Regions from separate parts of the Tistrella mobilis genome, predicted to be linked through region 2. Evidence: riboswitches for the same ligand, from Rfam matches in the RefSeq annotation. Region 2 holds a riboswitch; the other holds the start of a gene.
The links. Region 2 has a riboswitch for thiamine pyrophosphate ahead of thiM (hydroxyethylthiazole kinase). Riboswitches for the same ligand answer to the same signal wherever they lie in the genome.
Positions count from the first base shown of each region.

Region 1: another riboswitch for thiamine pyrophosphate. It lies ahead of P7L68_RS09495 (ABC transporter ATP-binding protein); the one in region 2 lies ahead of thiM (hydroxyethylthiazole kinase).

Region 1 is NZ_CP121017.1:814,515-817,909, reverse strand. Features, by position in the region: gene P7L68_RS09505 (Hpt domain-containing protein) at 41-367, opposite strand; gene P7L68_RS09500 (DUF192 domain-containing protein) at 407-958, opposite strand; TPP riboswitch at 1,275-1,383, shown strand; gene P7L68_RS09495 (ABC transporter ATP-binding protein) at 1,381-2,169, shown strand; gene P7L68_RS09490 (ABC transporter permease) at 2,166-2,945, shown strand; gene P7L68_RS09485 (ABC transporter substrate-binding protein) at 2,986-3,395, shown strand, end outside.
Region 2 is NZ_CP121017.1:4,521,387-4,524,781, reverse strand. Features, by position in the region: gene P7L68_RS26000 (TAXI family TRAP transporter solute-binding subunit) at 1-19, opposite strand, end outside; gene P7L68_RS25995 (disulfide bond formation protein B) at 244-783, shown strand; gene P7L68_RS25990 (demethoxyubiquinone hydroxylase family protein) at 839-1,417, shown strand; TPP riboswitch at 1,456-1,575, shown strand; gene thiM (hydroxyethylthiazole kinase) at 1,676-2,485, shown strand; gene thiE (thiamine phosphate synthase) at 2,482-3,120, shown strand; gene P7L68_RS25975 (pyridoxal phosphate-dependent aminotransferase) at 3,117-3,395, opposite strand, start outside.

The sequences.
Region 1 (3,395 bases), 1.2 Mb from region 2:
CATCAGGCGATTGAGGCGGGATTATGGACCTGAGGCGGGATTACGGCCGATTGTGGAACACTGCCCGGCTGTGCTCGAAAAGATGGCGGATGGCATGCAGCGCCGCCGCCCGGGCGGCGGCATCGGCCGTCGCCAGCGGCTCGGCCGCGGCCAGTTCGGCGGCCAGCGCCCTGGCTCCCAGATTGGCGGCGGAGCCTTTGAAGCCATGGGCCGCGCGCCGCCAGGGCTCGCCGCCGGTCCCGAGAGCCGCATCCAGCGCCGCCAGATAGTCCAACGCCCCCGCCTCGAACAGGCCGAAGACCTCGTCTTCGAGATCCCGGTCACCGAGGGTATAGGATCTGAGCTGGTCGAGGTCGAAGATCTCCACCGGCATCTCCTTCACCGGCATTCTTTCGGGGCGTGGCGATCAGTCTAGCGGGAATTCCGCATGCACCACCGTGTCGCCCGGCCGGATGCCGAGCAGCCGGGCGGTGCCGGCATTCAGTTCCAGCACCGCACGTGCGGCATGCTTGGAGCCGATGGGCGTGTCGGTCAGCGGCACGGTATCGGCCGCGATGTCGACCACCACACCCTCGGCGTCCAGAAACAGCATGTCGAGCGGCACATAGGTGTTGCGCATCCACATGGTCGGCTGGCTGCCTTCGGGGAAGACGAACAGCATGCCGCGATCGGCATCGAGATCGGAGCGGAACATCAGCCCCATGGATCGCGCCTCGTGCGATCGGGCGACCTCCACCCGGAACATGCGCGCCTTGCCGCCCTCGGCCGGACGGATCGCCAGCGGCTCCAGCGGCTGTTCCGGCAGGGCCTGAGCCTGGATCACCGCGCTCGGCCATGATCTCGCCGCCACCGCCGGCCACGCCCAGGCGCAGTTTGCGGCCAGCATCATGGTTGCGATCAGCAGACAGAGCAATGCCCGGTGGCCGGCACGGCACCGGTTCAGGACCTGGTCCAGCATACGCGTTCCTCGTCGGGGGCTCACGTGGCCGTTACCGTCGCCTGCCTGCCCGGAGATGTACAGGACATACACCCGGAAAGCGGTCGTCGCGTCGGCCGTCGCGGCTTGGTGCGGTCGGGGGACGTGGCGGAGCCTGCGCCGCGGCCGACCTCCGGACGGGGTCATCCGAACGGGAAGACGGCCGGGCTGCGTCTTCGGTCATACTCCGGCCCGGCGTCGCGCGCAACCGGAACGCTCGATACCCCCCAAAACACGCGCATGACGCAAGGTGCGCCATGGGATCTTGCACCCTGGATACCGCCGGTGCATAGTTCGGCCTTCACTTGGGGGGAGCCGCGGTGCGGCGGCTGAGAGGTTCCCGGTTCGGAACGACCCCTGAACCTGATCCGGTTCGCACCGGCGGAGGAACAAGTGCGCATGCCATGCCCGACGACATTCGTCCCCTCATCCATCCGTTGACCGCAGAGCCCGCGGTCCGGGTGCAGGCGCCTGCCCTGCATCTCGCCGATGTCACCATCCGCCCGGGCGGGCGGCTGGTGACCAACGGGCTCAGCCTCGATATCACCGCCGGCCGTATCACGGCGCTGCTCGGCGCCAGCGGTTCGGGCAAGACCACGCTGCTGCGCCTGATCGCGGGCCTCGATGTCGCGGGGCTGGAACGCGGCCGGGTCACGGCCTCCGACGGCCGGCCTCTCGATGGCCGGATCGCCTGGATGGCCCAGCAGGATCTGCTGATGCCCTGGGCGCGGGTCATCGACAATGTCACGCTGGGCGACCGGCTGCGTGGCCGGAGAGCCGATCGTGCCCGGGCGCTCGACCTGCTCGACCGGCTGGGCCTGGCCGGCACCGCCGCTCTTCGCCCCGCAGCTCTTTCGGGCGGCATGCGCCAGCGGGTGGCCCTGGCCCGCACGCTGATGGAAGACCGGCCGGTGGTGCTGATGGACGAACCCTTCGGCGCGCTCGATGCCGTCACCCGCCACGGGCTTCAGGATCTGGCCTGCCGCATGCTGCGCGGCCGCACCGTGCTGCTGGTCACCCATGATCCGCTGGAAGCGCTGCGCATGGGCGACGAGATCGTGGTGCTGACCGGCAACCCGGCCCGGCCGATGGCAGTCACGGCGCCGCCCGGACCGGTGCCGCGCCCGGTGGATGCCCCCGATCTGGGCGACCGGCTCGCCCGGTTGATGGCGGTGCTGGAGGTGCGGTCATGACCGGACAGGCTTCGGGCGCCTGGTGGCGCGGTCTGGTGGCGGTTGCGGGGCTGATCGCGATCTGGTGGGCGGCGGTGCTCGCCACGGACCTTCCGCCCTTCCTGCTGCCCGCTCCCGATCAGGTGGCGCAGGCGATCTGGACCAATCGGGCGCTGCTGGCCGATCACGCCGCGGTTACCGCACTGGAAATCGCGCTGGGGCTCGGGGCCGGTACCGCCATCGGCGTCACCTCGGCACTGGCGATCGCCGGCGCCCCCCGGCTCGGTCGCTGGATGATGCCGGTGATGGTGGGTGCCCAGGCCCTGCCGGTCTTCGCGCTTGCCCCGCTGCTGACCCTCTGGTTCGGCTATGGCTATGCGCCCAAGATCGTGATGGCCGCGCTGATCATCTTCTTTCCCGTCGCCGTCGCCTTTCTGGACGGGCTGAGGCGCACCGAGCCCGGCTGGCTCGACATGGCCCGGGTGATGGGCGCATCGCGCCGGCGCAGCCTGCTGCTCATCCGCCTGCCCGCCGCGCTGCCGGCCCTCGCCTCGGGGCTCCGGGTCGCGGCCGCGGTGGCGCCGATCGGGGCCGTGGTCGGCGAATGGGTCGGCTCTTCCGCCGGCCTCGGCTATCTGATGCTGCATGCCAACGGCCGGATGAAGACCGACCAGATGTTCGCGGCCCTCGCCGTGCTGGTCGTCCTGACCCTGGTTCTTTATCTCGTGGTCGACCGGGCGCTGCGCGCCGCCATGCCCTGGCAGGCGGATGCGCTCGACGGCGGCCAGCGAAGCTGACACCCCGCATCCATATCATCACTCCCGGAGGAGATGCCCCATGACGCAGCGTGTTCCCACGCGGCGCGGCATGCGCCGTGTGCTGGCCGCCACCCTGGTTGCCGCCACCACCCTGGCCGCCCCGGCCGTCCAGGCGGCCGAAAAGCTGACCCTGCTGCTCGACTGGTATGTGAACCCCGACCACGCCCCCCTGCTGGTCGCCCAGGAAAAGGGCTATTTCGCCGAGGAAGGGCTGGAGGTGGAGATGATCGCCCCGGCCGATCCGTCGGACCCGCCCAAGCTGGTCGCCGCCGGCCGGGCCGATCTTGCCATCACCTATCAGCCGCAGCTGATCGCCATGGTGCATGAAGGCCTGCCGCTGAAGCGGGTCTCCACCCTGGTCGCCACCCCGCTCAACAGCATCATCACGCTGGCCGACGGCCCGGTGAAGACGCTGGCCGACCTCAAGGG
Region 2 (3,395 bases):
TCCGGGTGCTGCGGGCCATGATGCACGGATCTCCGCTGGCGAGACGAGGCATCGCAGGGGCCGCACGAACCCCTTGTCCGGAGTGTGCGGAGTGCGACTTGCTTGTCCGGTTGATCCTAGCCACACTCGCGGCATCCGTCGAGCCGCCGTGACACACGTCACGGAACGGTCGCAGGCCTTGCCGCAGGATGGCCCGCCCGGCTGCCCGTGTCGCCGTCCGAGATGCCGGAGAGAACCCGCTCCATGTCCCTGCTCACCAAGCCCGTCGATCTGATGGCGGCACGCCTGCGTGCCCGCGGGATCGATCCGCTGCTGCCTTTCCTGGGGGCGGCCAGCCTTGCCCTGCTGGGGGGTGCCCTCAGCTTCCAGTTCCTGGGCGGGCTGGAGCCCTGCGTGCTCTGCCTGCAGCAGCGTTGGCCGCATCTGGGCGTGGCGGTGGCTGCGGGCGCGCTGACGGCGCTTGGGCCTTCGCGGCGGGTGCAGGGCTGGGGGCTGCTGCTGATCACGGTGCTGCTGCTGATGACCGGCGGTATCGGTCTTTATCATGTTGGCGTCGAGCAGGGCTGGGTGGAGGCGAGCGCCGCCTGCTCGATGAGCACGGCCGCCGGCGCCCAGGACCTGGCGTCCCTGCGGGCTGCCATCGCCGGCGCACCACGTGCCGCCTGCACCGATATCGCCTGGTCGCTGCTGGGGATCAGCATGGCCGGATGGAATGCGCTGCTGTCGGTTCTGCTGGCGGGTATTGCCGCGGGCGGCGCGCGGCGTATCTTCAGGCATGGCTGACAAGCCGACCGGACGCTCCCTCACCGGACGATCCCCGACCGGAGACCGCCTGCAGATGACCGACCAGCCCCGCCTCAGCAATGACCGCCCCACAGCCGCGCGTGTCCTGCCCGGCGATCCCGATGCCCGCACCCTGGTCGAACGGATGATCCGGGTCGATCAGGCGGGGGAATACGGTGCCGCCCGGATCTATGCCGGCCAGCTGGCGGTGATGGGCAAGGGTCCGCATGGCGCCACCATCCGCCATATGGCCGACCAGGAACGGGTCCATCTGGAGACCTTCAACCGGATGATGGTGGAACGCCGGGTGCGGCCGACCCTGCTGTCGCCGGTCTGGCATGCCGCGGGTTTTGCACTGGGGGCGGTGACCGCGGCCATGGGACCGCGGGCGGCGATGGCCTGCACGGTTGCGGTCGAGGAAGAGATCGACCGCCACTACCGCGCCCAATCGGCGGCACTGGGACCCGACGAGGCTCCTTTGCGCGATACCATCGAACGTTTCCGGGCCGAAGAGCTGGAGCATCGAGACACGGGCCTCGCCCATGGCGCCGAACAGGCGACCGGCTACAAGGCGATGAAGGCGCTGATCGGCGCGGGCTCCAGAATGGCGATCTGGCTGTCGACCCGGATCTGATCGACGTTGACACCGTGCCCGGGCGGCGCGCAGTCTGAAGACCTCACCAGGGGTGTCCCGACAAGGGGCTGAGATTCTGCAGGGCCGCAAGGCAGCGCAGGGACCCGACGAACCTGATCCAGTTCATACTGGCGGAGGGATGGTGCGGATGGCCGGCTCCTGCAACCCCTGCGGCGCAGGGGAGACGGCGTTTCTGAGCCTCTCCCTCTCTCTGCCGGTCCGCGCCGGATCGATCAAGATCGAGAGGGAGGAACCGGAATGACCCCGCAAAGAACCGCCGGTGCCGCTGAACTCCACGCCCGCATGCAGCGGAGCGCTCCGCTGGTACATTGCATCACCAACTACGTCGCGATGAACGTGGCAGCCAATGTGCTGCTCGCCGCCGGCGCCTCGCCGGCCATGGTCCATGCCGAGGAAGAGGCGGGTGAGTTCGCAGGCCTCGCCGGCGCATTGACCGTCAATATCGGTACGCTCTCACCCGGCTGGGTCGGCGGCATGAAGGCGGCGATTGCGGGCGCGACAGCGGCCGGACGGCCCTGGGTGCTGGACCCCGTCGCCCATTTCGCGACCGGCTACCGGCGGCGGGTGGCGGCGGAGCTGCTGGCGCTCGGCCCGACGGTGGTGCGTGGCAACGCCTCTGAGATCATCGCGCTCGATGGCGGCACCAGTGCCGGACAGGGCGCCGACGCAGGCGATCCGGTGGAACAGGCGGAAGAGGCCGCGCGGCGGCTGGCACAACGCCATGCAACGGTGGTGGCGGTGACCGGTCCGGTCGATTTCGTGACCGACGGTGCACAAGCGGTCCGAATCTCGGGCGGGTCGGCGCTGATGCCGAAGGTGACGGCGCTTGGCTGCTCGCTCACCTGTCTGGTCGGCGCCTTCACGGCGGTGGCGGCCGATGCTCCGTTCGAGGCGACGGTCGCAGCGCTCGCCACCTTTGCGGCGGCAGGGGAGGCGGCGGAACGGGGGGCAGAGGGCCCGGGCTCCTTCGCCATGCGCTTCCTGGATGCGCTGCATGGTCTTGAAGCACGGGCGCTCGAGGCGGGAGAAAGGATCCGGCCGGCATGAAGCGTTTCGATCTCTCGCTCTATCTTGTTCTCGACCCCGATCTCTGCCGCGTGCGGTCGATGGTGGAGACCACCCGCGCCGCCGTTGCCGGTGGGGCCACGATCGTTCAACTGCGCGACAAGACAGCCGGTACGGCCGGGCTGATCGAGACCGGCCGGGCGCTCATGTCGGTGCTGGAAGGCACCGGCGTACCGCTGATCGTGAATGACGACGTCGAGGCTGCGGTCGCGATCGGTGCCCATGGAGTGCATGTCGGCCAGGGCGACATGCCCGCGGCAGAGGCCCGTCGCCGGATCGGGCCCCGGATGATCCTGGGCCTGTCGGTCGAGACCGAGGCGGTGGTGCGGGCGGTCGATCCGGCGGTGGTCGACTATGTGGGGGCGGGCCCCGTCTTCGCGACCCAGACCAAGCCGGATCATGAGCCGCCGACCGGTTTCGACGGCCTTGCCCGGCTGGTGGCGCTGTCGCCCGTGCCGGCGGTGGCGATCGGCGGGCTGAAGGCTGATCATGTGGCGCCGGTGCTGGCGTCTGGCGCCGAGGGACTGGCGGTGGTCTCGGCGATCTGCGGCCAGCCCGACCCCGAGGCGGCGGCCCGGAGGATCGCCGACGCCATCCGGGACTGTCGCCGGGGTTAGCCCTCCCGGGTGCCGGCAAAGAAGGCGTCGAGCCTCCGGGCCGCCTCGGCGGCGAGCGTCGGGTCGATGGCGAAGCACAGGCGCAGATAACCATCGCCGCCGGGGCCGAAGGCGGAGCCGGGGGCAAGGCCGACCCCGGCTTCTCGCAGGATGCGCACGGCGGTCGAGAAGGCGTCGTTCATGCCGCGCACGCCGAAGAACAGGTAGAAGCCGCCATCCGGCTTCACCACGGTCACTTCGGGAATGGCGGCAAGGGCGTCGAGCAGCACGTCCCG